Euzebya rosea: one gene and its partner. The protein of the gene in region 1 interacts with the protein of each later gene in a pairwise test. Links are inferred from orthologs where the notes say so. Each region holds a gene or a part of one and is shown in the gene's direction. Other genes may lie near its edges. The genes, in order: CUC05_RS20130 and mobA.

What was found.
Region 2: the proteins of CUC05_RS20130 (region 1) and mobA interact in binary tests that used the Escherichia coli proteins (3 or more experiments, as listed by UniProt). The link is inferred for Euzebya rosea from one-to-one orthologs.

What each region holds. Positions count from the first base shown.
Region 1 is NZ_PGDQ01000017.1:59,589-73,041, reverse strand. What follows is about bases 9,732-12,730. They hold CUC05_RS20130 (molybdopterin molybdotransferase MoeA), read left to right. Parts: upstream 9,732-10,614; coding sequence 10,615-11,847; downstream 11,848-12,730. Other genes in these bases: CUC05_RS20120 (MogA/MoaB family molybdenum cofactor biosynthesis protein), read left to right, coding at 12,332-12,730; moaC (cyclic pyranopterin monophosphate synthase MoaC), read left to right, coding at 11,844-12,335; galU (UTP--glucose-1-phosphate uridylyltransferase GalU), read left to right, coding at 9,732-10,615. Outside these bases: CUC05_RS20195 (DUF6174 domain-containing protein), read left to right, coding at 1-237; CUC05_RS20190 (NAD(P)-dependent alcohol dehydrogenase), read right to left, coding at 218-1,279; CUC05_RS20185 (DUF4386 domain-containing protein), read right to left, coding at 1,328-2,050; CUC05_RS20180 (AraC family transcriptional regulator ligand-binding domain-containing protein), read left to right, coding at 2,186-3,199; CUC05_RS20175 (class I SAM-dependent methyltransferase), read left to right, coding at 3,261-3,887; CUC05_RS20170 (undecaprenyl-diphosphate phosphatase), read right to left, coding at 4,060-5,061; CUC05_RS20165 (lamin tail domain-containing protein), read left to right, coding at 5,275-6,252; CUC05_RS20160 (CpaB family protein), read right to left, coding at 6,307-6,981; CUC05_RS20155 (MerR family transcriptional regulator), read right to left, coding at 7,050-7,802; CUC05_RS20150 (S-methyl-5'-thioadenosine phosphorylase), read right to left, coding at 7,911-8,729; CUC05_RS20145 (FmdB family zinc ribbon protein), read right to left, coding at 8,734-9,057; CUC05_RS20140 (5-formyltetrahydrofolate cyclo-ligase), read right to left, coding at 9,091-9,663; more of galU, read left to right, coding at 9,674-9,731; more of CUC05_RS20120, read left to right, coding at 12,731-12,829; CUC05_RS20115 (hypothetical protein), read left to right, coding at 12,959-13,348; CUC05_RS20110 (translin family protein), read left to right, coding at 13,351-13,453. UniProt on the Escherichia coli protein: Catalyzes the insertion of molybdate into adenylated molybdopterin with the concomitant release of AMP.
Region 2 is NZ_PGDQ01000003.1:252,061-268,730, reverse strand. The notes cover bases 7,906-10,685. They hold mobA (molybdenum cofactor guanylyltransferase), read left to right. Parts: upstream 7,906-8,899; coding sequence 8,900-9,472; downstream 9,473-10,685. Other genes in these bases: CUC05_RS04135 (LysM peptidoglycan-binding domain-containing protein), read left to right, coding at 10,590-10,685; CUC05_RS04140 (DUF3109 family protein), read right to left, coding at 9,757-10,485; CUC05_RS04145 (hypothetical protein), read right to left, coding at 9,446-9,760; CUC05_RS04155 (alpha/beta hydrolase), read left to right, coding at 7,990-8,826; CUC05_RS04160 (DUF2087 domain-containing protein), read left to right, coding at 7,906-7,955. Also shown: CUC05_RS04195 (acyl-CoA dehydrogenase family protein), read right to left, coding at 1-417; CUC05_RS04190 (NAD(P)/FAD-dependent oxidoreductase), read left to right, coding at 436-1,551; CUC05_RS04185 (DMT family transporter), read left to right, coding at 1,657-2,634; CUC05_RS04175 (TIM44-like domain-containing protein), read left to right, coding at 2,654-4,627; CUC05_RS04170 (DUF885 domain-containing protein), read right to left, coding at 4,637-6,385; CUC05_RS04165 (sulfurtransferase), read left to right, coding at 6,540-7,391; more of CUC05_RS04160, read left to right, coding at 7,404-7,905; more of CUC05_RS04135, read left to right, coding at 10,686-11,102; CUC05_RS04130 (hypothetical protein), read left to right, coding at 11,360-13,363; CUC05_RS04125 (S9 family peptidase), read left to right, coding at 13,360-15,483; CUC05_RS04120 (adenylate/guanylate cyclase domain-containing protein), read left to right, coding at 15,470-16,670. UniProt on the Escherichia coli protein: Transfers a GMP moiety from GTP to Mo-molybdopterin (Mo-MPT) cofactor (Moco or molybdenum cofactor) to form Mo-molybdopterin guanine dinucleotide (Mo-MGD) cofactor.

The sequences.
Region 1 (13,453 bases):
CCCGTCGACGCAGGGCAGGATCTCGTCCCGACCGTCACGCAGATGCACGACCGCATCGAGCAGGACCTCGCCAGAGGGGCGTTGGTCACCGGCGGGTACAACCGCCACGGCCTGCCCGCCAACCTGTACGTCGACCCAACGCCACCCTTGGATCTGGGCAACGGAACCGAGGTTCCCAACGCCATTGACGACGAGGTGACGTACACCGCGAGGTTGGTCACAGCCGAAGACGAGTAGAACCACCCCTACAGGCCGGGACGCTCCCGGTCGACTGGGACGTCATGGGGCAGCCGGTCCCGGACTGCGCGCCTGCGACGGCCAGGACCAGCTTGCCGCGGGCCTGCCCGGCCTCCAGGAGGCGCATGGCCTCCGCCGCCTCCTCCAGCGGAAACACCCGTCCGACTCGTGGTGTCACGTGCCCGGCCTCGACGAGGTCGGCGAGCCGTTCGAGGTGGTCGGCATCCTCTGTGGCGACGAAGGTCACCAGGCGCTGGCGGGTGAACGCCGAGGTCAGCACGGCCCGGAGCTGGCGGTCCAGGCCACCGATCAGGCGCCCGCCGCCTTCTCCTCCGACGATGACGAGGGTGCCGGTGGGGCGCAGGGCGTGTCGCAGGTCGCGCAGTCGGCGGTTGCCGCCGGTGTCGATGATGACGTCGTAGCGGTCTGCCTCGGCCAACGGGTCGGCGACGCGGTGGTCGATGACCTGATCGGCACCGAGGTCGCGGACGAGGTCCAGCTTGCCGGTGCTGGCGGTGCCGGTGACGTGGGCGTCGTGGGCACGGGCGACCTGCACCGCGTAGCTGCCGACGCCGCCGCTGGCGCCGAGCACCAGCACGCGGTCGCCGGCCTGGACGTGGCCGTGGTCCTCGACGGCCTGCAGGGCGGTCGAGCCGGACACGGCGAGGGCGCCGGCGGCCAGCATGTCGACGCCCCGCGGGACAGCGGCGACGCGGTCCTGGTCGATCGCGACGAGGTCGGCCCACGTGCCCTGCCCGACGCCGAAGACCGCGTCGCCCTCGGTGAAGCGGGTCACGTCGCGACCGACGGCCTCGACGATGCCTGCGACGTCCATGCCGGGGATGGGGTGGCGCGGCTTGCGAAGCCCGAACGCCAGTCGGGTCGGGTAGGGCAGTCCCGTCATCAGGTGCCACATACCTCTGTCCACGCCGGCGGCATGGACCCTGACGAGGACGTCAGTGGCCCCGATGTCGGGGGTCGGGACGTCCTCGAGTGTGAGGACGTCGGCGGTGCCGTAGGTGTGCTGGGTGATCGCGCGCATGGTGATCGTCTCCTCTTCTCGGTGTGCGGATGTATCGGTGGTGCGGGGTCAACCGGCGACCGCGACGGGTCGCACCGCGGCCGGGGACTGTCGGATTCCACGGCGGAACAGGCGGGCGGCGAAGGCGGGCTCGACGACCATGGCGATGAGGTAGAGGGGATCGATGGCCGTGTTGAACGAGGGGGCGAACAGGGCGGCGAAGGACCCGAGCAGGTAGACCGCACCCGTGGCGGCCATGCCGATCGCGAGCCACGGCGGGACGAGGTGGTGGTCGGCCAGCAGCTTGGCCAGTGCCAGGCACGAGACCCCGAAGGCGATCAGCCCGATGTCGTATCCGAGGGCGTGTGCCTCCACCGCCTGCAGCGCTTGGGCCGCGGCGGCGGACGAGCCGGTGCTCACGGCGTCCCGGGCCAGGCCGAGCGCGGGTGCGAGGGTCAGCATGTTGGCGGCGAGGATCCCGGCCTGGATCAGGCGGGCTCCGGTGGCAATTCGGGCGAGCCGGCGGTCGTGGGGCTTCAGCAGTCGGTACAGGCCCAGGCCGACGATCACATCGAGGGCGATCATGACCACGTCGGCGCCGATGCCGGTGACGAACAGGCCGGGTGAGCCTGCGATGTTCGCGGCGGTTGCCGTCGGATCCCCGGCGACGACCAGCTGTCCACGGACGACGAACTCGGCGAAGATGCCGGTGAAGACGATCCCGAAGTAGGCGACCCCGACAAGGCGGGACAGCGACGTCGGACGGGGGGTGGGGATGGTGGTGGCAGCCATCTCTGGCTCCTCTCGGAATGGGTGTGCGGGGACGTCGTTGACGCTACGGAGCACCCCGGACGGCGGTCTTGACCGTTCCGGCCACCCGCTTGACCGTCCCGGACACCCGGATGGTGGGCGTGGTAGAACCCCCCGGTGGGCTCGGTCGGCACCCCCGTGATCCGCCGGATCGTCCAGGTCGGGCGTGGCCCGGAGCGACCAGAGGACCTGTTGGCCAGCGTGGGGATCCACGCCGATGCGCCCGTGTCGTCGTGGGCCGGCGAGTCAGTCGACGCCGAGGCCTACTACGGGCTGATCGAGCGCGTGGCAGGTGCCGAGGACCACGCGCTGCCCTTCCGCTACGCCGAGGCCCTGCAGGCCGACGACTTCGGCGCGCTGGGGCTGGCGATGAAGACGGCGCAGACACTCGGCGCCACCCTTCAGCGGCTGATGCGCTACATCCTGGTGCTGTCCGACACGCTGGAGTACGCCCTCGTCGACGAGCCGGGCGGCCAGCGCTTCGAGCTCAACGGGCGTCCCCACCACCGGCGTGGGGCAGCCCTGGCCAACGAGTGCGCGCTGGCCGCGGTGGTCTCGATGCTCCGACAGGCCGCAGGTGCGCACGTGCGACCCGACGCGGTGTCCTTCCGGCACCCGAGGCCCCCGACCGTCGCGCCGCATCAGGCCTTCTTCGGGTGTGACGTGGCTTTCGACGCAGCCCACGACGCGATCCACCTCTCCGCCGCGGTGATCGCCCAGCAGCCGCGGCTGGCGGATGCCGGACTCTCGGCCTACCTGCTGGCCCGGCTGGACGAACTGCGGGCCCGGGCGGCCGACCGTTCACTGGTGTCCCAGGTGCGGGGAGCGGTGGCCGATGCGCTGCCCGACGGGCAACCGAGCAAGACGTGGGTGGCGCGACGGCTGGGGATGAGCGAACGGACCCTCCACCGCCGGCTGGCCGATGAGGGCGCGTCGTTCCAGGCGATCGCCACGCAGGTTCGGCGCGAGGCCGCCGAGGCGCTGTTGGTCACGACCGACCACCCCCTCGCCGACGTGGCCTTCCTGACGGGCTTCGCCGACCAGAGCGCGTTCACCCGGGCGTTCAAGCGCTGGACCGGCCTGACCCCGACCGCCTACCGCGTGGCGGGTGCACGGACCGCAGACCGCTGATCCGAGCCGCGGACCTGGCGTTGTGAAGCCACATCGGCCACGCGGGGCGTAGGGTCGGCCCGTGCTCGAGCGAACCCGCCGGCTGTGGCAGATCCAGGATCGGCTCGTCGGTGATCGGCGTGGGCTGTTCGGCGCAGTCGCCGATGCGGTGGACGCGCGCACCGTGCTGTACCCGGGGTCCTACGTCGACATCGCCCCGTCGTTCGTGTGGCCGTCGGTGACCTACGTCGACGTCGACCGGCGGGCGAACCAGTTCTTCGCCGACGCGGCCGGTGTCGAGGAGCTGCTCGTCGAGAACGGGGTTGTCCCCGGCAGCCACACGGTGCGCTTCCTCCACGCCGACTACACCGACGACCTCGATGTGGCCGACGGCTCCGTCGACCTGCTCGTCTCGCTGTACGCCGGCTTCGTCTCCGAGCACTGCACGCGGTACCTGAGACCCGGCGGGGTGCTGCTCGTCAACTCCAGCCACGGTGACGCCGCGATGGCCTCCCTCGACCCGCGGCTACGCCTTGGAGGTGTGGTTGCCTCGCGCTCCGGTGCCTACTCGGTCCGCACCGACACCCTGGACAGCTACCTGGTACCCAAGCGCGATGTGGACATCACCCCCGAGCTGCTCCACGAGACGGGACGTGGTGTCGCCTACACCAGGTCGCCGTTCGCCTACCTGTTCGAGCGCGGGAGCTGAGCCAGTTTTGCCCCGACGGTTGGGGAACCTCGGACTCGAAACCGCGTCGGAGTGGCTTCATGAAGGACATGGGACGGGCGATCGCCGACCCGGCGCTGCGGCGCACGTTCCTGACCGATGTGCGTGCGTGTCGGCGGCTGCGGCAGCTCGGGCGAACCGACGCGGTCGGGGGTCAGACGGTGCTGGGTGGGCCGAGCATCAGCCAGCCGATGACCCCGACGGCCGATGCGGCAAGGCAGTAGTAGGCGAACCCGGTCAGTCGCTCGCGGGAGACCAGGCGCACGAGGAACCGGATGGCCAGGTACCCCGACACGAACGCGGCGAGCATGCCGCCCGCGAGCTCGGCCAGGGCTTCTCCGCCGTCGGCCAGGTCGGGCAGGCTCAGGATCGTGGCCCCGACCAGCGCCGGGATGGCCAGCAGGAACGAGAAGCGGGTCGCCGCCTCGCGGGTCAGCCCAGCGAAGACGCCGCCGGTGATGGTCGAGCCGGCGCGGCTGATCCCCGGCAGCACTGCCAGGCACTGGGCGAACCCGGCGGTCATCGCGTGCCGCAACGTGATGCCGGACAGGTCGGTACCAGTCGGGTCGCTGGCGTCCTCGCCCAACGGCAGGCCGACCGGCGCCTCGGTGAGGTCCAGCACCTGGCCCTTCCCCTCGCGCCAGCTGCCGGTCCATGCACGCTGGGTGGACTCCGTGGCGCCGGGGCCGGCCGGTACCGGGGCGAGCTCGTCGACGACCAGCCCGCTGGCCCGGACACGACGGCTGCGGATGGCCTCGGCGGTCAGCAGCAGCGTGGCGGTGACCAGCAGCAGGAGCGAGGCCACCAACGGGGATCCGAACGCATCCTCGATCGGGCCGGCGAGGGCCAGGCCGACGACGGCCACGGGGACGCTCGCGGGGACCAGCAGCAGGCCCACACGCCGGTACACCTCGCCCATGGGGCTCCGGTCCAGCCGGAGCAGTCCACGCACGATGGCCGACAGCTCACCGCGGAAGTAGACCAGCACCGCGCCGAGCGTGCCGACGTGCAGCATCACGTCGAACGCCAGGCTGTGCTTCTCCCAGCCCATGAGGTAGGGCACCAGCACCAGATGGCCGGAGCTGGAGACGGGGATGAACTCGGTCAGCCCCTGGACGATGCCGAGGATCACGGCCTCGAGCCACGCAGGAATCATCGGCTGCATGGTACGGGGCGACGTTGGTGGCCCCGCCGTGTCCGGATGCCCACGTCCCGCCGTCAACGGATCGCAAAAGCGTCCTGCGTTTCTGTCCGGACCCCGTGGTCAGCCTGTCGGGTCGCCTGTCATGGTCGATGGCGACACCGCCGAACGGCTCCGACGGGGGACCGAGGGCGGGCGCATGTTCACGCACCGACTGGGGAGGCCCTGATGTCCGAATCCAACCACCCACTGCGACTTCGGCTGATCCTGATGCTGACGGCCGGCGTCCTGCTGGCCATGGCGCCCATGGGGGTACACGCGGCCACCGCGGTGTTCGTCAACGAGCTGCACTACGACAACGCCGGCGTGGACGTCAACGAGTTCGTGGAGGTGGCCGGACCAGCCGGCACCGACCTCACGGGATGGACCGTCGCCCTGTACGACGGCAAGCGGGGGCAACGGGATGTCTACGACACGATCGTCCTCGGCGGCACCATCGACGACGAGGGGTCGGGGTACGGCGCACTGGCCTTCCCCGCGACGTTCATCGACAACGGCGGTCCCGACGGGCTTGCCCTCATCGGACCGGGCGGGGAGGTCGTGCAGTTCCTCTCCTACGAGGGGTCGTTCTTCGCCGACACCGGGCCCGCCGCAGGACTGCAGAGCGTCGACATCGGCATCCAGGAGTCCAACGACACCCAGAGCCACGAGTCGCTCCAGCTGACGGGTGTCGGATCGACCTACGAGGACTTCACGTGGACAGGCCCCACGGACGCCTCGCCGGGCAGCCTGAACGCGGGGCAGACCTTCCCCGAGCCCGAACCCGAGCCCGATCCGACTCCGACGACGTGCCAGGGCCTGCCGATCACCATCCTCGGCACGCCGGGCGACGACGTGCTGGTCGGCACGAACGGTGACGACGTCATCCACGGGTGGGGCGGTAACGACGAGATCGACGGTGGCAACGGCGAGGACGTCATCTGCGGCGGGGACGGCGACGACACCCTCGACGGGGGCAACGGCAAGGACGATCTCGACGGCGGGGACGGCGAGGACAGCCTCGACGGGGGCAACGGCAAGGACGACCTGGACGGCGGCGACGGCGACGACGCGCTGGACGGGGGGAGGGGCAAGGACACCGCCGACGGGGGTGCCGGCACGGACACGTGCACGGACGTCGAGACCGCCGCGTCCTGCGAGGCGTGAACCCCCGACCGGTCCCGGTCGTCGCGACGGACCCGACGACGACCGGGACGTCGGTCAGTCAGCGATCGTGTCGGGCCCGCCAGGGGGGACGAGCGTGAGGAGCAGCTGACCGCTGCCCATCACCGCGGTCGCCGCCCCGACGTCCCGGGCCGGCATCGCGACGAGGGCAGTCGCTCGGCTGCCGTCGCCGTCGACGGCCAGGACCCGCAGCCCCTCGGCCAGCAGCTCGGGAGGCCCCCGCGACCGGTCGACGGCCCACACGTCCACGACCGCCCCGGCCTCGATGCCCCACGTCGCCTGGACGGGGATGGGCAGCAGTCGCTCGCCCGGGGCCAGGGCCGCGGCGGGGCCGACCGAGGAGATGTGCGCGTGCGTGAGCACCGCCCCCTCGAGCAGGGGAAGGGTCAGCGACAGGCCCGGACGCACGTCGGTGACCGGGGCCGGCGGCACGGCGACGGGGGGCAGGCGGACCTGTCGCAGGGCGCCGGCCACGTCCTCGCCTGCGGGCACCGTCCGGACGGCCTGCCACACCTCCACGCCGGCACCACCCCAGCGCGCCGCCAACCCGTCGCGGTAGGCGCTGCACTGGCCGGTCAGGGCGATCCCCAGCAGGACCCATCCCATCAGCCGTGCGCGCGGGGGCAGGCGGGCCCATCCCTCGGCCAACCGATCGAGGCGGCGGGGGAGGGGCGGTGGGGGGCCGTAGAGGAAGCCGGATCGCAGCGGCACGCCACCACCCTCTCCCGAACCGCGACACACCCGGGCACGAAATCGCGCCCGGGTGTGGACAACTGGCCCTACCGGTCGGTGCTCGCCCGCTCGGCGTTGGCCCTGATCGCGTCGCGGAACCACGCGGCCAGCCCCTCGGCGTGCGTGTCGTAGGTCGCCGTGAAGCGCGGGTCGGCGACGTACATGTCGCCGAGGTTGACGTGCATCTCGTGGGAGCAGTCGTAGAACTGCCCGATCGCGAGACGTGCCTGTTCAGCGAGGTCCATCGCGCGATCGCTGTCGGGGGCGGCCCCTGCCGTGAACGCCTCGGCGAGACGGCCGACGAAGGCCTCGTTCTCGGCGGCGATCCGGTCGAAGTCGGCCTTGCCCATGTGCGTGGTGCGCTCGCGTGACTGCCGGTAGGCATCGGTGTCGCCCCATCGTTCCTCGACTTCGTCCTCGTACTGGCTGTGGTCGAAGGCCACGAACATCTCCTCCTCGTCGGTCCGGTGTCCACCCTCGAGCTCGGCGAGGGTCTGGTCGACGGCCTTGAGGATCTGCCCCAGGTCGTCGTGTCGTCGGACCAGCTCGGCCCGTTGTTCGCGCAGCGCCTCGACCCGGTCGTAGTCGGGGTCGTCGAGCGCGGCGGCGATGTCGGTCAGCGTGAATCCCAGCTCGCGCCAGAACATGATCTGCTGCAGGCGCAGCAGGTCGTCGTGGTCGTAGAGCCGGTAACCCGCCTCGGTCCTGGCACGTGGCACCAGCAGGCGGATCTCGTCGTAGTGGTGCAGTGTGCGCACCGTGACACCGGCGAGCTCTGCCAGCTCCTTCACCGTCCGCATCACCGCTCCTCTCCGTGGTGGACGACGGGTCGGTCGACCCGTGTGACACCACCGTGGCGCCTCACGTCACGTGAGGGTCAACCCCCTCGACGAGATTTCTCCGGACGATCAGAGGTGCGCGTCGCGCAACGCGTGCAGGGCGGGACGATCCGGCGAGCGCGGCAGCGCGGGGATGATCGCGAACAGCAGCCGACGGAGGTTCTCGGTGTTGGCGCGGAAGACCTCCAGCACCGAGGCCGAGGTGACGGCCGGGACGTCGGGATCGTCCTCGAGGCCGGCGTCGAAGTCGGTCACGAGGGAGATGTTGAGCGCGGCCATCTCCAGCTCACGGGCCAGCGGGGCCTCGGGGTACTGGGTCATGCCGACGATGTCCCAGCCCTGGGCGGAGAACCAGCGGGACTCGGCCCTGGAGGAGAACCGGGGGCCCTGGATGACCACCAGGGTGCCGTCACCGTGGACCTCGATGCCCAACGACCGCGCGGCGTCGAGCGCCACCCCGCGCATCTCGGCGTCGTAGGGCTCGGCGAAGGACACGTGGGTGACCTCGGGCCCGTCGTGGAAGGTGTCGATTCGTCCACGGGTGCGGTCGACCAACTGGTCGGCCAGCACGAACGACCCGGGGACGATGTCCTTTCGCAGGCTGCCGACCGCACACGGCAGGATCACGTCGGTCGCCCCGAGGTGCTTCATCGCCCACAGGTTGGCGCGGTAGTCGATGCGGTGCGGCGGGATCGTGTGGCCCACGCCGTGGCGCGGCATGAACCCGACGGCGCAGCCCTCGACCTCGGCCACCGTCACCGGTGCCGACGGTGGGCCGTACGGCGTCTCGACCACGACCTCGCGGGCGTCGTCGAGCAGCGAGTACAGGCCCGAGCCACCGAACACGGCGACGTCGATGGTGACCTCGTCGTGGCGTGGGACGTCCACGACGTCAGTCCGAGCTGGAGCTGGAGCTGGAGGAGCTGGACGCCGTGCTGCTGGACGAGGAGCTGTCCTTGGAGGAGCTGCTGTCGCCCTTGGACGACGAGTCGGACGATCCGCTGCTGGCGGTGCCCGTGGTGCTCGACGTCGAGCCGCTGCCGCGCGTGTCGGTCACGTAGTACCCGGAACCCTTGAACACGATCCCGGCGGCGCTGAACACCTTGCGGACGGGCTCGCCGCACTCGATGCACTCGGTCAGCGCATCGTCGGAGAAGGACTGCTTGACCTCGAACCGGTGGTCGTTGGTCAGGCACACGTAGTCGTAGGTTGGCATGGTGGTGAAGGTCTCGAAGGGGTCGACGGCCGCTCAACGGTACACGGCGGCCTCGGTGACGACCGCATCGACAGGGGCGTCGTGGGGGTCGGCGGCCACACGCTCGACCAGCTGCACCTCGAGGCAGATCCCGAGGCGCCACGCTGCGACCGTCCTCGGCAGCAGGCGGTCGTAGAAGCCGCCGCCCCAGCCGATCCGGCCCCCCCTGCGGTCGAAGCAGACCCCCGGCACGAGCACGGTGGCGGCAGCCCCGGGATCGAGGGTCGGCAGGTCCTCGCGCGGTTCCCGGATGCCGTAGGCCCCGACGACCAGGTCGGCGCCCAAATCGGCCACCAGGTGCAGGTCGAGGCGTCCGGGCCCGACGACCCGGGGCAGCGCGAGCGGACGGGCGGCGGCGAGCCAGCCCTCCATGACGGCGTCGACGGACACTTCGTCGCCGGTGGCGGCGTAGGCGACGAGCGGCCCGGGCCGTGAGGTGATCAGCTGGTCGATCCGGGCGCCGATCGTCGTCGCTGCCCGCGCCCGCTGGTCGGCGGGGACGGCTGCACGACGTTCCTTCGCGGCCAGCCGCTGCTCGATCTTGTGTTGCCCCGCGTCCACCGACATCCGTCGTAGCATGCCAGCGGCAACCCCGGTCCGTTGTCCTCCAGCTCTCGGAAAGCGAAGGTCACCCACAGTGCGTGCACGCAAGGCCGTCATTCCCGCCGCGGGCCTCGGTACGAGGTTCCTGCCGGCCACGAAGGCCCAGCCGAAGGAGATGCTCCCGCTGGTGGACAAGCCGGCGATCCAGTACGTCGTCGAGGAGGCCGTCCGTGCCGGACTGGACGACATCCTCATGGTCACCGGACGTGGCAAGCGTGCCCTCGAGGATCACTTCGACCAGGCGGTCGAGCTGGAACGACAGCTCGCCGCCACCGGCAAGGAGGACCTGCTGGCCGCCGTCCAGGCCGTCACGCAGCTGGCGCTGGTCCACTACGTGCGCCAGGGCAAGCCGCTGGGGCTGGGGCATGCGGTCGGCTGTGCCCGGTACCACGTCGGCGACGAACCCTTCGCGGTGCTGCTGGGCGACGACCTGCTGGGTGAGGAGGAGCGGCTGCTGTCACAGATGGTCGATGTCTGCGACGAAACGGGCCGGTCGGTCATCGCCGTCATGGAGTTCGGCGACGAGGAGCTGTCCAAGTACGGCGTCGTGGCCGCCGAACCCGATCCCGACAACGAGGGCGTCTACCGGGTCACCGACCTGGTGGAGAAGCCGGGCAAGGCCAACGCCCCCTCCAACCTGTGCATCATCGGTCGGTACGTCCTGACCCCCGACATCTTCGACCACATCGGGGCGACGAAGCCCGGTCGGGGTGGCGAGATCCAGCTGACCGACGCCATGCGTGCCCAGGCGCAGGACGAGCCCATCAGGGCCATCAAGTTCGACGGTATCCGCTACGACGTCGGCGCCAAGCCCGACTACCTCCGCGCCACCGTCGAGCTGGCCGCCAAGCGCGAGGACCTGGGGCCGGAGTTCATCGGGTTCCTGCGCGAGTTCCTCGCCGGTCTCGACCAGTAGTGGGGCACCGACACCACGTCGATCCCGCCGAGCTGGAGCCGCTGGGGGACTACCGTCGACGGGTCCTCTCGGGCCTGTCGCCGCTGACGCCGATACAGACGGCGCTCTCGGAGGCCCACGGCTCGGTCCTGGCCGAGGATGTCACCGCCCCCGGCGACATCCCGCCGTTCGCCAACTCCGCCATGGACGGATACGCGGTGGCCGCGGCCACCGTCACCGCCGGTGAGCCGCTGCGGGTCGTGGGCGAGATCGCCGCCGGTGCTGCCGAGCGACCGTCGCCGGGCCCCGGACAGGCCGTCCGCATCATGACCGGTGCGCCGCTGCCTGCGGGTGTCGATGCGATCGTGCCGGTCGAGCTCGTCGACGAGCACGGGCACGAGGTCGTGCTGCACGTCGCGCCGACCGCCGGCGAGAACGTGCGCGATGCCGGCGAGAGCGTGCGCGCCGGCGAGACCGTCCTGACCGCCGGCCGGCCCCTCGGTGCGGCGGAGATCGGCATGCTGGCCGCCATGGGCGTGGGCCGGGTGCTGGTGCATCCGCGGCCCCGCGTGGCGGTGCTGGCGACCGGCGACGAACTGATCGAACCGGGCAAGCCGCTTCGTCCCGGCCAGATCCACGAGTCCAACTCCTACCTGCTGGCCGCGCAGGTGGTCGAGGCGGGCGCCATCGCGTTCCGCCAGCCCATCGCCGTCGACGACCGTGCCAGCCTGAAGCGGGCGTTCCGAGGTGCGCTTGCGCAGGCCGACCTGCTGGTCACGAGCGGCGGGGTCAGCGCAGGCCGCTACGACCTGTCCAAGCAGGTCCTCGCCGACATGGGTGACGTGTCGTTCAGCAAGGTCGGGATGCAGCCCGGCATGCCGCAGGCCTTCGGGACCATCGACGGCGTCCCCGTGTTCGGGCTGCCCGGCAACCCCGTGTCGACCGCCGTCAGCTTCGAGGTCCACGTCCGGCCGGCGATCCGTCGGCTGCAGGGACGGCAGGACCTCAACCGTCCCCGCCTGACTGCCCGGCTTGCCGAGGGGGTTCGCAGTCCCGAGCACAAGGTGTCGTTCCTGCGGGTCACGCTCGAACGTGCCGCCGACGGATGGACCGCGAGCACCACCGGTGCGCAGGGCAGCGGCATCCTCCGGTCGATGGTCCTGGCCGACGGGCTCGCCGAGGTCCCCGCCGACCGCACGTCGCTGGATGCCGGTGAGCAGGTCGTCGTCCACCTGCTGAAGGAGATGGCATGAGCGAACCACGCTTGACCCACCTCGACGAGGCCGGCCACGCCCGCATGGTCGACGTCGGCGACAAGGACACGACCCGCCGGGTGGCAGTGGCCTCCGCCGCCCTTCGGCTGCGCCCGGAGACGGCCCGCATGCTGGTCGAGGGACGGCTGCCCAAGGGCGACGCCATCGCCACCGCCCGGATCGCCGGGATCATGGCGGCCAAGCGCACCCCTGACCTGATCCCGCTGTGCCACGTCGTGTCGCTGTCGGGGGTCGAGGTCGAGGTGGACGTCGACGTCGAGGCGGGGCGCTGCAGCATCACGGCCACCGCCACGGCCGCTGACCGCACCGGGGTGGAGATGGAGGCCCTCGTGGCAGCCTCGACCACGGCCTTGACCCTCTACGACATGACCAAGGCCGTCGAGCGCGGCGCGGTCGTCGAGCACGTCCAGCTGGAGTCCAAGACCGGCGGCGTCCGCGGCGACTGGCACCGGGGTGAGGACTCGTGAGCACGTCCGCACCGGAGGCCCGGGTCGTCCGGGCGCGCATCGTGACGGTGTCCACCCGCGCCAGCGCCGGGGTGTACGACGACACCGCCGGACCCGCAGTCGAGGCAGTGCTGGTGGAGGCCGGTATCACCGTCCTCGGCACGACCGTCGTCCCCGACGGCCGCGAGGGGGTGTCCCGGGCCATCATCGACGCCTGCCGCGACGCCGACGTGGTCATCACCAACGGTGGCACCGGGATGCATCCCAAGGACACCACGCCCGAGGCCACCCGCGACGTCATCGACCGGGAGGTCCCCGGCCTGGCCGAGGCCATCCGCGCCACGTCGCTGGCGATCACCCCCATGGCCATGCTGTCCCGCGGCATCGCCGGCATCCGCGACCGCACCCTCGTCGTCAACGTGCCCGGGTCCCCCAAGGGGGCACGTGAGTCCGTCGAGGTCGTCGTCGGTGTGCTGGGCCATGCGGTGGATCAGCTTGCAGCGGGCGACCATTGACTACCATCCGTTCCGAAGATCGTTGTTCGCCTTCGGACGAACGGACGATGGTGTCCGCCTTGACAGTCCGGCAGCCTGTTGGTCTGCCCGGTCACCTCCTTCCCATCCAGTGATCGAGTAACCCCCCACATGGCCCTCATCACCAAGTCCACAACCGGTCGCCAGCTCATGGTGCTCGACGACGCCGAGACGATCGCTCGTCAGGCACGCCGTCGTGCTGCCCTCCAGCGTCGCCGTCAGGACGCGGTTCGTGTCGCCGTCGTGGCGGCGGTCGTGCTGTCGACGATGGCCCTGATCATCGGTGTGTCCCTGCAGACCGTGGTGCTGGTCTTCGCCGGCCTGTTCGTCGCCGGCGTGATCGGGTTCCACCAGCTGCAGGAGTGGCAGGCCACCCGTCGCCGCCACCACGTGCGTGCGCAGGTCGGCCAGGGCATCGGGACGCCGCGCCCCAAGGGTGGGTTCTCCACCACGCGGCACCGTTCGGGCGCGCCCGTCTGGGTCGACCGCCGCGCCGCCTGAGGATGGGCTACGCCGACCACCTCCCCGAGGTGGGAGCGCTGGCCCATGGCCGGCTCGAAGCACGGCACGAGGCCCGCGAGGCTGCGCTGACGGCGTCGCGCGCGT
Region 2 (16,670 bases), on another replicon or contig:
GCCGGCCAGGTCCGATCCGATCCCGGGCTCGGTCATGGCGACGGCGGTGATCGTCTCGCCGGTGCAGATGCCCGGCAGCCAGCGGGCACGCTGCTCGTCGTTGGTCTGCTCGGCGAAGTACGGGAGGATGATGTCGTTGTGGAGGGTGAGGGCCAGCCCCGCCGACGCCACCCCCGCGTAGTAGAACTCCTCGTTGAGCACCTGGTTGAAGCGGAAGTCGGCCATGCCGGCCCCGCCGAACTCCTCCGGCGCGCTGAAGGCGAGCATGCCGAGCTCGCCGGCCTCGGTGAACAACGACCGGGGCACGATGCCGTCGTCGTCCCACGCGTCGTGGAACGGCACGACCCGGTCGGCCACGAAGCCCCGGACGGTCTCGCGGAACAGATCGTGATCGTCGGAGAACAGAGTGCGCTGCATGCGTGCAACGATACGGCCATGACCCACGTTGCGATCATCGGCGCCGGCATCATCGGCGCCTCCTGCGCCTACCACCTGGCCTCTCGCGGGGCCGAGGTCACCGTCATCGAGCGGGAGGAGGGCGTGGCCATGGGCTCCACCGGGCGCAGCGCCGCCGGGTTCCGCGTGCAGTTCTCCACCCCACCCAACGTCCAGCTGTCGCTGAAGTCCCTCGAGTGGTACCGGGCCAACGACTCTGGCTACCAGCCGCAGGGCTACCTCTTCCTCGTGCCGGAGGACCGCTGGGAGGAACGGCTGGCGCAGGTGGAGATGCAGCGCGCCGAGGGTGCGCGCGTGGACATCCTGACCGTCGACCAAGCGCGCGAGATCGTCGACTTCGTGCCCGATGGCATCCACGGCGCCACGTTCGGCCCCGACGACGGCTTCGTCGACCCCGACCGCTCCGCCCAGCTGCTGATGGCCCGGGCCCGCGAGCAGGGCACCGTCTTCCACCGCCTCGAGACCGTCACGGCCATCGACCCCGACGGCGACGGCTGGATGCTGACGACCAACAAGGACACCCTTCGCGCCGACGTCGTCGTCAACGCCGCGGGGGCCTGGGGCGGCGAGGTCGCCGCCCTCGCGGGGCTCGAGGTCCCGGTCGTGCCCTTCCGCAACGACGTCTTCGTCACCGCCCCCAGGGACCGCGAGCGGGTCCTGCCCCTCACCATCGACCTGCCGTCGGGGGTGTACTTCCGCTCGGAGGGCAACCGGTTGCTCATCGGGCACCACGACCACCACGGCCCGACCGGGTTCCTGACCGGGGTGGACTGGGACCACCTCGACCAGATCATGGAGGCGGCCTTCGAGCGGTACCCCTGGTTCGAGGAGGAGGAGCTGGACCAGAAGGCGTCGTGGTGGGGGTACTACGAGGTGACCCCCGACTACTCACCCGTCCTCGGCCGGGTGCCGACGGCCCCGAGCTTCGTCAACGCCTGCGGGTTCTCCGGCCACGGGGTCATGCACGCCCCTGCCGCCGGGCTGGTCATCGCCGAGGAGGTGCTGGACGGCGAGGCGCACTCCGTCGACCTGTCGCCCTTCCGGCTGGACCGGTTCGACGGCGCGGACCTGACCATCGAGACCGCCGTCATCTGAGGCGGCGGTCGGCCGGCTCGGTCGATTCGGGACCGGGTCTCGTGACCGGGTGGCCGAGCAGTGGCATGCGGAAAGGTCCGGTCCCCCCGGGCAGACTGCAGCGGCGTGTCACGTCCGGGGTCGAGCGCCTTCACCACCCGCGATGCGCTGCTGCTGTTGCTGCTGGCGCTGTTCTGGGGCAACTCCTTCCTGTTCGTGAAGCTGGCTGTCGACGCGATCCCGCCGACGTGGATCGTCGCCGGCAGGTTGACCATCGGCAGCCTGCTGGTCGCCGCGATCGTCCTGGCCAGGGCGCGGTGGCGAGGCGACCGTGACCTGGGGCTGCCGCGCGGCCGACGCACCCTGCTCGCCCTGCTGCTCATCGGCAGCGTCGGCAGCGGGCTGCCCTGGGCGCTGCAGGCCTGGGCCCAGCAGTTCCTCGACTCGGGCCTGACGGCGGTCCTCAACTCCACCACACCGGCTGCGACCCTGGCGCTGGCCGTGGCCGCCGGACAGGAACGGCTGTACCTCTCGCGGGTCCTCGGCCTGCTGATCGCCATCGCGGGGACGGTCGTCATCGTCGGCGGCGAGGTCCAGGCCGGCGGCCCCGTCCCGGCCCTGCTCGCCGCGGTCGGCTCGACCGTCGGCTACGGCTTCGGCACGGTCGTGACCCGCGCCGCCGTCTCGGGCCGGTACCGCCCCCTGCCGGCGACGGCGGTGCAGCTGGCGATGGGTGCCGGCGTCCTGACGATGGTGGCCCTTGGGACCTCCGGCCCGCCCCCACCCGCATGGGACCTGCCGCTGGTGCCCGTGCTGGCCCTCAGCGCCCTCGGCCTGCTCGGCACCGGGCTGGCCTTCCTCATCTACTTCACGCTGATCGAACGCGTGGGTGCGACCAACGCCTCCATGGTCACCTACATCGTGCCGGTCGTCGGCCTGATCTCCGGAGCGCTGGTCCGCGGCGAGCGGTTCGGCCCGAACGTGCTGGTCGGCGCGATCGTGCTGATCGGCGGGGTCTGGCTGGCGCAGCGAACCGACACGAGGGCCGTGGCCGAGCAGGGCTCGAGCACCGTGATCGAACCGTCACTCTCGCCGGGCCCCTGATCCGTTAGCGTGAGGCCCCATGTGGGACCTGCTCGGACATGCGGCCATCGTCATCGCCCAGGCCGGCGGTGGTGGGAACTTCGGCGGTGGCAGCAGCGGCGGCGGCTTCAGCGGCGGCGGGGGGTCCAGCTTCGGTGGCGGGTCCAGCTTCGGCGGGGGCAGCGGCGGGGGCGGCGACCTGTCCCCGACGACGGTCATCGTCTTCCTCGTGATCTGGGGCGTCTTCGCCCTGATCGGCAGCGCGACGAAGAAGCAGCAGTCGCAGAAGGTGACCCGGACGATCCGGCAGGGCCGCAAGGTGCAGGAGGAGATGCTGCGACAGCGGGCCCTGGCCGCCATCGTCCAGCGCGACCCGGGGTTCGACGAGCACCGCTTCCTCAACGACGTCGCCCGTGGCTTCATCACCACCCAGTACGCATGGTCCGAGCAGGACCTGACCCCCAGCCGACCGTTCGTCTCCGACGGTGTCCACGAGCGGTTCGGGCTGTACATCGACATGCAGAAGGTCGAGGGCATCCGCAACCGGATGAAGGACGTGGTCGTCACCGACGCCCGGACCGTGGCGATCACCTCCGACACCCACTACGACACCATCCACGTCAGGTTCACGGCGCGGGCGATCAGCTACAACGAGAGCCTGACCACCGGGCGACGGGTGTCGGGCAACTCAGACTCCTCCCCCATCACCTTCACCGAGATCTGGTCGTTCTCCCGCCGTCCGGGGGTGCGCACCCGTCAGGGTGCCGGACTGCTGCAGGGGTCGTGCCCCAACTGCGGGGAGGTCCTGCACATCGCCGACCGCGCGCAGTGCACGGCCTGCCGGGCGATCGTCAACTCCGGTGAGTACGACTGGGTGCTGTCGGAGATCACCCAGGACGAGGAGTGGATCGTGCCGCCCGCCCGCCACGACGTCCCGGGATGGGCCGAGCTTGCCGGCCGCGACCCCGGCCTGAACGTGCAGCACCTCGAGGACCGCGCTTCGGTCGTCTACTGGCGATCGATGATGGCGATCTACCACGACGACCTGGACCTGGCGCGGCCGATCCTGCAGCCCGACGCCGTCGACGTCCCGCAGCTCTGGCGCGCGTCCACCGGGTCGTTCTGGTCCAACCCGGCCGTCGGATCGGTCGAGGTCAAGGGCGCCCTGCCCGCCGGACCCGGTGAGGCGTTCGACCGGGTCCAGGTCCAGGTCCGGTGGTCGGGCATCCAGTCGACCGGCGACCGGACCAAGCCGCGCGAGCTGACGCCACAGCGCATCTACACCCACGTGCTGGTCCTCAAGCGCAAGGTCGGGGTGACCAGCAACCTGGCCCACACCTTCACCTCCTTCTCGTGCACCAACTGCGCCGGGCCGCTCGACGTCGGCAAGGCCAGCGAATGCCGCTTCTGCGGCACACCGATCAACGACGGCTCGACCGACTGGGTGCTGGAGGACGTGCAGCCGTTCTCGGCGATGCGGGCCTTCGTCCAGGAGCAGGCGCAGGACCGTCGGACGGTCGCCGCCGGCGGGCACGAACGCCTGGAGACCGACCGCTTCCTCAACGAACCCGACCTGCTGGTCGCCGTGGCGCGCATGTCGATGAGCGACGGCGTCCTGCACGACCGCGAACGCCAGATGTTGATCCACCTCGCGCAGAGCCGAGGGGTCGGGCCGCAGCGGCTGGAGCAGATCATCAACACCTCGATGGACCAGTCGCAGCCGGTGGCCCTCCCGAAGGGCCAGGAGCAGGCCCAGGCGTTCATGGTCCAGCTGATCCGCGCCGCCCTCATCGACGGGATGATCAGCCGCGAGGAGCGCAAGCTCCTCGTCGGCGTGGGCGCGCAGGTCGGCTGGACCGCCCGGGAGATCAGCCGGTCGATCAAGGCCACCCGCAAGGACCTCTACGGCGAGGCCAAGGACGTCATCGCCCGGGCCGAGCACATGCCGCCCCCGCCCAACCCCGGGCAGCATCCCACGGGGCCCGGGCAGCCACCCCCGCTCCCGCCCGCCTGACCCGTCGGGTCACTCGACGAGCGACGCGACCCAGCGGTCGACCATCGGCTGGAGCACCGCCAGCGGGACGGCCCCCTCGCCGAGGATGGTGTCGTGGAAACCGGACAGGTCGAACCGGTCGCCCAACTGCTCGGTGGCCTGCGCGCGCAGCCGGACGATCTCCAGCCGGCCGAGCATGTAGCTGCATGCCTGGCCCGGGTAGGCGATGTAGCGGTCGACCTCGCTGACGATCAGCTCCGGTGACAGCGGGGCATGGGCGGTGAACCACTCGATGGCCTGCTGGCGTGACCAGCCGTGGTGGTGCAGGCCGGTGTCCAGCACCAGCCGGCAGGCCCGCATCGTGTCGGTGGCCAGCATGCCGAGCCGGTCCAGGTCCCCGGAGTACCACCCCAGCTCGTCGGCGAGGCGCTCGGTGTACAGGCCCCAGCCCTCGCCGTAGCCCGACAGGAACGTCCCGATGCGCCGGAAGGCCGGCAGGTCGAGCTCGGCCTGCAGCCCGAGCTGGGTGTGGTGGCCGGGCGCCGCCTCGTGGAACGCGGTTGCCTCGGCCTCGTAGCGGTGCAGCCGCGGGTCGACGGTGTTGACCCAGTAGATGCCGTGCGGGCGCGACGGCGTCGGCGGGTCGTAGAAGGCCGCGCCCGCCCCGGTCTCGTCCTCGGGGACGGGCTTGACGATGCAGGGCGTGGTCGGCAGCCGCCCGAAGACGGCACGCGCGGCCTCGGCCGCCCGGTCGCAGATCGCCTGGGCGTGCGGCACGATCTCGGCGGGGTCGGCGTAGTCCAGCGACGGGTCGTTCAGCAGCCGCTCGCTGATCGCCGCGGGGTCCGACAGCCCCATCAGCCGCTGCCCCACCTCCGCGATCTCCTCCTGCAGCGCGGACACGATCTCGAGTCCCTGGTCGTGGATCGCGGCCGGGTCCGGACGGTCGAGCGTGGTGAAGTGCGACAACATCGCGCCGTACACCTCGGCCCCGTCGTCGGTCCAGCACAGGCCCGACCGGTCGTCTGGACGCGCGCCGGGGGCGACGTGGCGTTCGAGGCCGTCGGCGTAGCGGTGCAGGGCCGGCACGACGACCTCCCGGTAGGCGTTGGCGGCCTGCGCGCGCACCACCGGATCGCGGTCGGACAACGGCGCGAGCAGGGGGCTCGTCTGGGCAGGCGTGCCGGCCACCCGCCGGACCCGCCGGACGGCCTCGGCGACACCTCGGGCAGTCGGGGTCATGCCGTCGCCGACGGCTCGCCGGTGCTCGGCCAGCGCCCCGTCGAGGTAGGCACCCACGGCGGCCAGACGGTGCACGTGCTCGTGGCCGTGGACGTCGTCGAGGACCTGGGTGCGCCCGAGGTGGTACAGCAGCTCCGCCGACGGCCCGAACGCGAAGTCGTCGACCGACCGGGCCGACCAGCGACCGTCGAGCGCCGCCAGGTCGTCGCCCGTGAGCCGCAGCAGCACGAGCCGCGTGGTCTCCTCCGTCGGGGACAGCCCGGCGGGATCGATCCTCCCGACCCGATGTCGGAGGGCTGCGGTGTCCCGGCGGACCCGGTCGCGTCCCTCGGTGGTCGTGTCCGGCAACCGGTCGCGGTGGACGTCCAGCCCGTAGTAGGTCGCCATCAGCGGGTCCGCCGACATCTGCAGCTGGTGATACGCCTCGGCCAGCTCGGCGAGCGCCGTGGCGTTGTCGCGGGCGGGATCCTCCGGCAGGGCATCGGCAGGTGGGGGCGGGGGAACGGCAGGGGACGGCATGTCGGCGGAGTCTGCCACCCCGCATCGTTCCCACCGTTCCCCCTGTCCCGCCAGCGGTTTGCCACCGTTCCCACGGGCGATCGAACCAACGACCGGGACTAGGCTCCGCGCCGTTGCCGCGTGGGCCCGCTGCCCGCCGCCGGCTCGCCGATCTCGACCGAAGGACCCCGCCATGCCAACCAATCCCGACGCGCTCGTCACCACCGACTGGGTTGCCGACCACGCCGACGACCCCGGTGTCGTCGTCATCGACGTCGACGAGGACATCGAGGCCTACAGCCGCAGCCACATCCCCGGCTCCATCGGCTTCGACTGGAAGGCCGACTTTCAGGACCCGGTCCGCCGGACCTTCCTGGGCCCCGACGGCTTCGCCGCCCTCATGGACGCCAACGGCATCACCAACGACACCCACGTCGTGGTGTACGGCGGCAACAACAACTGGTTCGCCGCCTACGCCTACTGGTACTTCAAGGTCTACGGCCACGAGACCGTCTCGCTGATGGACGGCGGCCGCAAGAAGTGGGAGCTGGAGGGTCGCAAGCTGACCGACGAGACCACCGCGGTGACCGCGACCTCCGGGTACGTCACGCAGGAACCCAACGCCGACATCCGGGCGCGGCGCGAGCAGGTCCTGGCCGAGTTCGTCGGCGCCCCCGACGGCGTGGCCCTCGTGGACGTTCGCTCGCCCGCGGAGTTCTCCGGCGAGACGACCGCCCCGCCGCACCTGCCGCTGGAAGCGGCGATGGTGCCCGGGCACATCCCCGGCGCGACGAACATCCCGTGGGCGACCGCGGTCAACCCCGACACCGGTGAGTTCAGGTCGATCGACCAGCTCAAGGAGATCTACGAGGGCAAGGGCCTGGACGGCAACGACGAGATCGTCGCCTACTGCCGGATCGGCGAGCGGTCGGCCCACTCGTGGTTCGTCCTGCACGAGCTGCTGGGCTACGACCGGGTGCGCAACTACGACGGGTCCTGGACCGAGTACGGCTCCCTCGTGGACGTGCCGGTGGAGAAGGGCTGACACTACCCACCCATGACGCCCGAGGAGTTCGCAAAGTTCGCCCTCGACCGGGGCCGGCTTGCGGTCCTCGGGCTGCTCGCCGTCGGCGCGCAGGACACCGACGCCCTCGTCGAGGCGACCGGACAGGACCGGCGCGCCGTGCTGGAGGCGCTCGGGGTCCTGGCGGTCGAGGGGCTGGTCGCCCGGGACGACGCCGACGGCTGGGTCCTGCAGGAGTCGGGGCTCGTGGCCGTCGCCGAGCAGCTGCACCGACCCCCACCGCCGGCGCCGCGCGTCTTCTTCGGCATGACCACCGAGGAGGGCGAGGTGCTGGCCCGCTACACCACCGGCAACCGGCTCAGCGAGATCCCGTCGAAGCGGTCGCACCGCCTCGTCGTCCTGGAGCGCCTGGCCCTGGAGTTCGACCCCGGCGAGCGGTACGAGGAGCGCCGGGTCAACGGCATGCTCTCGCTGTGGCATCCCGACTACGCCGCCCTGCGGCGGGCCCTGGTCGACGAGGGGTTCATGGACCGGGGCGGCGGCGAGTACTGGCGGGCCGGTGGCCGGGTGACCGGGCTGGACTGACACGTGGTGGTCGCCGCGGTCCTACGATCGCGGCATGGACCACTCCACCGGCAGCTTCATCGCCCGCGGCGGCGTCACCGTCTTCACCCAGACCTGGCGGCCCGAGGCCCCACCCCGTGCGCGGGTGGTGCTGGTGCACGGCTTCGGAGAGCACTCCGGCCGCTACACCCACGTCGCCGAGGCGCTGACGGCCGCCGGATACGTCGTGGCCACCTACGACCAGCGTGGCCACGGTCGCTCGGGCGGGCCGCGCGCGCTCGTCCGCGACATGCCGTCCCTGGCCCACGACCTGTCGTTGTTCCGCGAGGAGCTCGCCGACACCGCCGACGGGGCCCTGCCCCAGGTGCTGCTCGGCCACTCCATGGGCGGCGCGGTGGTGCTGGAGCACCTGGCGGGCGACCACGCGCCGGTCGAGGCCGTCGTGCTGAGCGCCCCCTACGTCCGCAACGCCGCCGAGGTCCCCGGGGTGCTGCGCACCCTCGCACCGATCCTCGGTCGGTTCCTGCCGACGGCACCGACGCAGGGCCTGCCCGCCGAGACGGTCAGCCGCGACCCCGCCGTCGTCCGCGCCTATGAGGACGACCCCCTGGTGTTCCACGGGAAGATCCCCGCGGCCACCGGCGCGACCCTCCTGCAGTTCGAGGACCGCATCATGCGGAGGGTCGGGTCCATCACCGAGCCGACCCTCGTCGTGCACGGCACCGCCGACCAGCTCGCCGACCCGGCCGGGTCCAGGCGGCTGGCCGACGAGCTGGGCGGCCAGGTCGAGCTGAAGCTCTACGAGGGCCTGTACCACGAGGTCTTCAACGAGCCCGAGCAGGAGCGGGTGCTGGCCGACGTGACCGGCTACCTCCTGGCCCGGCTGGGCTGACCACGCCCGGAAGCTCGACTTCGACGAAAAACCTGTCCCAACCGCACCCGGCGACCGCGCTACTGTCGCTGGTGTGACGACGTCAGGGATCGTGCTCGCGGGCGGGCGCTCGGTCCGCATGGGCACCGACAAGGCGCTCCTGCGGTACGAGGGCACACGCCTGGTCGACCGAGCCGTGGCGCACCTCCAGCGGCTCTGCGACGACGTGGTCGTGGCCGCCGGCCCACGGGTGATCCCAGAGCTGCGCGTGCCCCAGGTCCCCGACCGACCGACCGGCACCGGGCCGCTCGGCGGGCTCGCGGCCGGGCTGGCCGAGGCCGAGGGGGACGTGGCGTTCGTGCTCGCGGTGGACCTGCCCGAGCCCGACCTGGACTTCCTCGCCCGGCTGGCGGCGTACTGGCAGGGCGAGGCGGCGATCGTGCCCACGGCCGCCGGGTACCCCCAGCCACTCCACGCCGTGTGGGCGACCTCGTGCGCCCCCGCCCTGTCGTTGCTGGCCGCCAGCGGCACACGGTCGTTGGTCGACGCCGCCCGACAGCTCGACGCCACGATCCTGTGCGAGGCCCAGACGGCCGCGCTGGTCGATCATGACCGCTGGGCGTGGAACCTCAACCGGCCCTCAGACCTCGAGGCCGGCAGCGCGTAGCGTCGCTGCGGCGCGCGCCGGGGCCACGCCGTCCGCGGTCGGCGGGAAGTCGCAGGCCGCCAGCCCGTCGCGCAGCGCGGCGGCGATGACCGCCGGTTCGGCCGGGTCATCATGCAGCTCCAGCAGGGTCAGGCGCTTCCCCGCATCGACGCCGTCGACCAGCCAGAACCGTCGGCCGCGTCCGTCCCACGCGATCCGCGGGTCGGTCCCGGAGTCCCACCAGATGTCGGCGGTCTCGCGAAGCTGCGGCGCATCGAGGCTGCCGGCCGAGGACCCGGTGGAGCTCACCGCGGCGGCAGCAGGGGCAGCGGACGGCGGCCCGTCGGCCGGCGATCGTCAAGGTACGCCTTGAGCTCGGCGTAGACCTTCGGCGAGGTCATCACCGTCAGCTCGCGCTTCATGGACTCGTACACCGGCGTCGACCCGCCGTAGGCCCGGTCGTCGTCGGTGGTGCACCACCAGTCGAAGTCCGCCCCGCCCTCGCCCCAGGCGCCACGGTCGTAGGACGTGATGGTCGTCGTGACCCGCTCCTCGCCGTCGTCGGCGACGTCGGTGACGATCTCGCGCCGCAGCGGCACCAGCCAGCACACCTCCGGCTTGTAGTCCACGAAGTGGGCGTCGCGGTCCATGGCGTAGTGGTGCAGCGCGCAGCCCGCGCCCCGGTGCCATCCCGTGCGGTTGAGGAAGATGCAGGCACCGTCGACCTTGCGGGTGCGTTCGGCGCCGTCGGACTCGGTGGCGACGATCCCCTTCTTCACCGCCCTGTCGTAGTGCTGCATGTACTCCGGCCCCAGCACCTCGACCATCTCGATGGTCCGGTCGCGGTCCTCGTCGTCGACGAAGTGCGCACCGAACCGGCAGCACCCCCGGTCGTCCCCGGGCACGCCGTCGGTGCCGGGACATCCCTGCCCGTAGATGCAGGAGTAGCTCGAGGTCAGGAAGGAGACGTCGAACAGGTACCGCTCGTGCGGTTCGTCGGGGTCGGTCAGGCTGACCCATTCACGGTCGAGCATTGGGCTCGAAAGGCTAGGTGGAGGGGGTGCACACCGCACGGACTCGCACATCGATGCGTGCTGCTTCCACACGTCGGTGGACAATCCGTGGATAATCGGTGTTCATGGACTTCGAGTATGACGGAGCCGACGACCTCGGAGGACGCATCCTGTGGGGCAGGGTGGGCGTCCTCGGCCTCGCGGTGTTGATCTTCTTCCTCTTCGGACGCTGTTCCGCGGGAGGCGGTGTCGACCCCGAGGTCCAGGCGAGCCTGGAGGCCCAGCTCGCCTCCGAACAGGCCACGACCGCCCAGCTGCAGGCCGACATCACGTCGCTGCAGCAGGAGATCGTGACCCTGAACGCCCAGATCGCGTCGGCCGACGGTGGATCGACGATCACCGGCGACGGCACGACGCCCACCGACGGCGCGACCACCGACGGGACGACGGCCACGCCGAACGCCACCGGCGGCCAGATCTACGTGGTCAAGGAGGGCGACACGCTCTCCGCCATCGCCGAGGCGGTGTACGGCGACCCGCTGCAGTTCGGTGCGATCGCCAGCGCCAACGGGATCACCGACACCAATCCGCTGCAGGTCGGGCAGGAGCTGCAGATCCCCGCCAACCCCGACGGCTGATCCAGAGCTGGGTCCACCAGGGCTCGGGTCACACGCGTGAACCGACCGTCGGTGGTGGCACCCGTTCGTCGGCACGCTGGTGCCGAACACGAAGTCGAGTATTCTGCGGCGACCACCGCACCAGCGGTGGTCATCGATTCGACCCTCGCGCAGGGCGACCGGTTGAAGGGGGCACCAGTGCCCGACCGTCGACCCACCCGCGAGATCACAGGTCCAGGCTGCGAGCGTCAGCGCTCGCGAAAGGCAGGAGGTCCGCCATGACGGCAACGCCGTCCGATTCGCCCGAGCCCACCACCGACCAGGAGCCCGCACCGCCGGCACCGGTCACCGACTCGGACGGGGCGACCCCCGCCGAGGCGCCCGCTGAGGCGGCCCCTGTCGAGGCCACGGCCTCCGAGGCCCCCACGACCGAGGCGCCCGCTGCCGACGCCCCAGCTGCCTCGGCCCCCGCTGCCGACGCGCCGGCCGAGGACGCCGCGCCTGCCGAGGACGCCGCGCCCGCCGAGGCGCAGCCCGCTGCGGAGTCGGCGCCTGCCGAGACCCAGGTCGCTGACGAACAGCCCGCAGCCGAGGAGTCCGACGCGCAGGACACCACGGACGCACCGGCAGCCGACGAGGCCCAGGCGTCCGAGGCGGAGGCCCCCACGGGCGAGGCTCCCACGGACGAGGCCACCGCAGGCGAGGCGCAGGCGTCCGGCGACGGTGCCGACGCCAAGCCGGCGGAGAAGAAAAAGAAGAAGAAGAAGCCGACGGGCCCCGACCCCTCGGCGATCGTCAAGCGGATCGGCGCCACCAGCGAGGCGGCGCTGGAGTACGTGGTCAACCCCGACCCCAAGCTCGCCCGCATGGCACGCAAGCACCGCGAAGCCGTGATCTCCGAGATCCCACCGGTCACCGCCGGAGCGCTGCTCGGCCCCGACGCCCTCTGCCGGCATTTCCTCGCCAGCGCCGCCGCAGGCCGCTACCTCGACCTGTTCCACCTCTGGGAGCTCTTCAAGCTGTTCCCCGAGGAGTGCAAGCCGGTCCTGGCCTCGCGCCAGAAGGCGCAGGAGAAGGCCCGCAAGAAGATGCAGACGGCCACGCACCTGGGCCTGCTCGGCTCGGCCGACCGCGTCGCCAGCGACATCGACCGTGCGGCCGGCCTGCCCTGGCGCTGGCTCAAGGAGATCCTCGAGCCGATGGGCCCTGCCATCCGCCAGCGTCCCGTCGTGCTCGCGGCGATGCTCCGCAAGGACCCCAGCTTCGAGGCCAACGTGCCCGAGGACCCCAGCGACCGCTGGCTGGCCGAGGCCGCTGCCCTGCGCGAGTCCGGCAAGGACGTCCCCGAGCCGATCGACACGCTCCTCGGCCGCTTCGCCGACCGCCTGCCGGCAACCCTCGCCACGCTGTCGATGACCCACGACCAGTACCCCGACCGGGTGCCGGCGCTCATCGACCGCGTCGACCTCGGCGCAAACGACATCGCGGCCGTCCTGGCATGGGCGCGTGACCACGGCCACGGCGACCAGCTGGTCGGCCGCATCGCCGAGGACGTCCGCAGCGCCGCGGCGGAGAACCGCGCCGAGGGCCTCGCCCGCTGGAAGTCGTGGACCTCCCGCGGTGTCGAGCTGGAGATGCCCGAGTCCCTCCGCGTCCCGACCCTCGAGGGCCTGGACCTGGGTCGTCCCGAGTCGGCCGACCTCATCAAGGCGCTGGTGGACGACGGTGCGGACCTGGTGCCGCAGGAGATCCTCGACGGCGTGGCCGCCGACAACCGGATGCTGGGCGAGAAGGCCTACGAGGCGTTCGTGTGCGCCGGCTTCACCGACATCCACCTGCCGCTCGTCCTCGAGGGCAACCCGATGGTCCGCCCCGAGACCCGGTGCCCGGCCTGCCAGGCCTGGACCTGGGTGCGCCCGGGCCACGAGTCGCGCTGCCCGCACGACGGGATGCCCCTGGGCAGCAACCCCGAGCAGCAGGCCGCCGAGGCGGTCGAGGCCGTCGACGCTGCCGTGTCGACGATCGACCCGGCCGGCATGCAGGTGGACCCGCCGATGCCCAAGCCGGAGGTCGGGGAACGTCCGTCCGCTCCCCCGCCCCCGTCTGCCCCTGCAGGCGCGGCGACGACCAACGACGCCAGCCCTGCCACCCCCGAGCAGGCACAGCCCGAGCAGGCCCAGCCCGAGCCGGCCCAGCCCGAGCAGGCCCAGCCCGAGCAGGAACAGCCCGAGCAGGCACCGGCACCCGCCGCGCAGCAGCCGGCGGCCCCAGAGGGGTCGTGAGCCAAGAGGAGGTCCGGCCCGTCGACACGACGGTGCCGGACTTTCCCCGTCTCCACGCCCGCACCCAGGGGTTCTCCCTCGGGGTGCCGCGAAGCCTGACGGTCGCCAGCGAGCGGACGCTGTTCCTCCGCGGTGACGGCGACCGTCCCGAGCAGGCCCTGTGGTGCCTCGACGACGACGGTGAGCGACTGCTGGCCGACGCCGCCTCGTTGATGCCGGCGGACCTGCCCGAGGACATCCCTGCCGAGGAACGTGCACGTCGCGAACGGGCACGCGAGCGCGGCAGCGGCATCGTGGCCTACGCCACCGACACCGACGCCGACATCGCCGTCTTCGCCCTGTCCGGCAAGCTGATGGTCTGCGACGTCGCCACCGGCCTCACCGAGCAGCTGGCCGTCGACGGCCCCGTGGTCGACCCGCGCCCGAGCCCCGACGGCGGCATGATCGCCTACGTCGAGGACGAGGCCCTGTGGGTCGTCCGGGCCGACGGCACCAACGCCCCCCGCATGCTGGCCCGCGACAGCTCCCCCGATGTCAGCTGGGGGCTGGCGGAGTTCGTCGCCGGCGAGGAGATGGGCCGCACCCGTGGGTACTGGTGGGCGCCGGACGGCCGCTCGCTGGTCGCCGCGCGGGTCGACACGGGCCCGGTGCACCGCTGGTGGATCGCGGGTCCCGTCGACCCCGACGCCCGCCCCGTCCAGATCCGCTACCCCGCAGCGGGCACGCCCAACGCCGAGGTCACCCTCGCGCTGGTCGACCTCGGCGGCAACCGGATCGACATCGAGTGGGACCGCGAGGCGCTGCCCTACGTCGCCGACGTCGTCTGGACCGCCGCCGGACCGCCCCTGCTCGTCGTCCAGAGCCGTGACCAGCGCCGGGTCGCCGTGCTGTCCGTCGACCCCGGAGACGGCACGACCCAGGTCCTGGTCGACGACGTCGCCGACCCGTGGATCGAGCTCGTCCCCGGCAGTCCCACCCGCACCCCCGACGGTCGGCTGGTCCGCGTCGTCCAGGCCGACGACACCCGACGGATCGCCCTCGGCACCGGCGCGGACCAACAGCTGCTCGGGGACCCGGACCTGATGGTCGCCAGCATCGTGTGCACCAGCGACGACGCGGTCACCGTGACCGCCCACGTGCGTGCCACCCCGTGGTGCACGGTCGTCGCGACGCTGGGCACCGACGGCACGACGACCGTCCTGTCCGACCCCGACGGTGTGGCCGGGGCGACCGGTCGCCCCGATCGCCTGGCGATCGTCCAGCGACGCCTGTCCGACACGACGACGACCGTGACCGTCGACGGGGTCGCGCTCACCTCCAACGCCCAGGAGGCGCCCGAGCTGCCCGTGACCGTCGTCGGCCCGGTCGGCGGTGGCGACACCCCGGCGAGCCTGCTGCTCCACCCCTCCGGCTGGACCCCCGAGGACGGTCCGCTGCCCGTCCTGGTCGACTCCTACGGCGGCCCCCATGCCCGCCGGGTCCTGGCAGCCGGCGCCGCGCACCTGACCCCCGCGTGGTTCGCCGCCAACGGCTTCGCCGTGCTCGTGACCGACGGGCCCGGGGCGCCCGGCCAGTCGGTGTCGTGGGAAGCCGCCATCCACCACGATCTCGCCGGCCCGCCCCTCCAGGGGCAGGTCGACGCCCTGCACCGGGCGTCGCAGGACCATCCCGGACTGCTGGACCTCGATCGGGTCGGCATCCGTGGGTGGTCGTTCGGCGGGTACCTCGCGGCGCTGGCCGTCCTGCGCCGACCGGACGTGTTCCACACCGCCGTCAGCGGCGCACCGGTCACCGACTGGACGCTGTACGACACCCACTACACCGAGCGGTACCTGGGCGTCGACGCGACCGCGGCGCCGTACGCCAGCTCCTCGATCATCGATGATGCCCCGGCGCTCACCCGCCCGCTGCTGCTGATCCACGGGCTGGCCGACGACAACGTCGTCGCGGCCCACACCCTGCGCCTGAGCCGGGCGCTGCTGGAAGCCGGACGGCCCCACGAGGTCCTGCCGCTGTCGGGCGTGACCCACTTCACCCCCAACGAGGCGGTCAACGCCAACCTGACGGCCTTGCAGCTGGCCTTCCTGCAGCGCACGCTTGGCCTCGATGCCCCTTCCTGAGCCGGCCGCCGCTGTCTCCTCGACCTGCGCGGGGTGCGGCGGTGCGCTGGCCGACGAGGCCCGGTTCTGCCCCGCGTGCGGCACGCCACGACAGGCCCCTGCCGGGCCACCTCCGGACGAGCGGCGGCTGGCCACGGTCGTGATCGGCGACCTCGCCGGCTTCACGTCGCTGGCCGAGGCGCTGGACCCCGAACGGGTCAAGCAGCTGGTCGACCGGTTGTTCGGCCGCATCGCGGCTGACGTGACCGCGCACGGGGGCACGGTCGACAAGGTCGTCGGCGACGCGATCGTGGCGCTCTTCGGCGCCCCGGTGGCCCACGAGGACGACCCCGAGCGGGCCGTCCGTGCGGCGCTGGCGATGCAGCGGACCGTGCGCCGGGTCGGCCTGGAGGAGGACGTCGACCTGCGGATGCGGATCGGCGTCAACACCGGTGAGGTGCTGGTCGGCGGCCTCGCCGCCGACGACTCGTGGACCGCGATGGGCGACGCGGTCAACGTGGCGGCCCGGCTGGAGTCCGCGGCGGACCCGGGCGCGGTCCTCGTCGGCGAGCAGACCCACCGGGCGACCCAGCACCGGATCACCTTCCGTCGCCGGGGCCCCCTGGCCGTCCGGGGTCGTCGGGAACCCATCGAGACCTGGGTGGCCCTGCGTCCGATCGGCGACCCGGGAAACGAGCTCGGCCGACGCCGAGGGCCGGTGGTCGGCCGGGAGGCCGAGGAGCGGCTGCTGGACGCGGTCCTCGACGTCGCCGTGGTCCGCCGTCGCGCCCACCTCGTCGAGCTGATCGGCGACGCCGGTGTCGGCAAGCGGATGCTGGCCGACGCCTTCGTCGAGCGGGCCCGACAGCGGCACGACGCGCTGGTCCTGGAGGCCCGTATCCCGCCGTACGGCGAGGCCAGCATGTGGACCCCCGCTGCGGACATGCTCCGCAACGCCGTGGGGCTGGACATCGACCTCGACGACGAGGCGGCGATGACGACGGTGGTGGCCGGTGCGATGGGGATGCGTGCCGACGACCCCGAAGCCGCTCGCATGGCGTCGGCCCTGCACGAGCTGATGGAGATGTCACCGGACGGCGCCGAGCACGTCGAGGCCGCGCGGGCTGCCGCCACCGCCGCGATCGTGACGCTGGTCCGCCACCTCGCCGAACGGCGTCCCATCGTGGCGGTCCTCGCGAACATCCAGT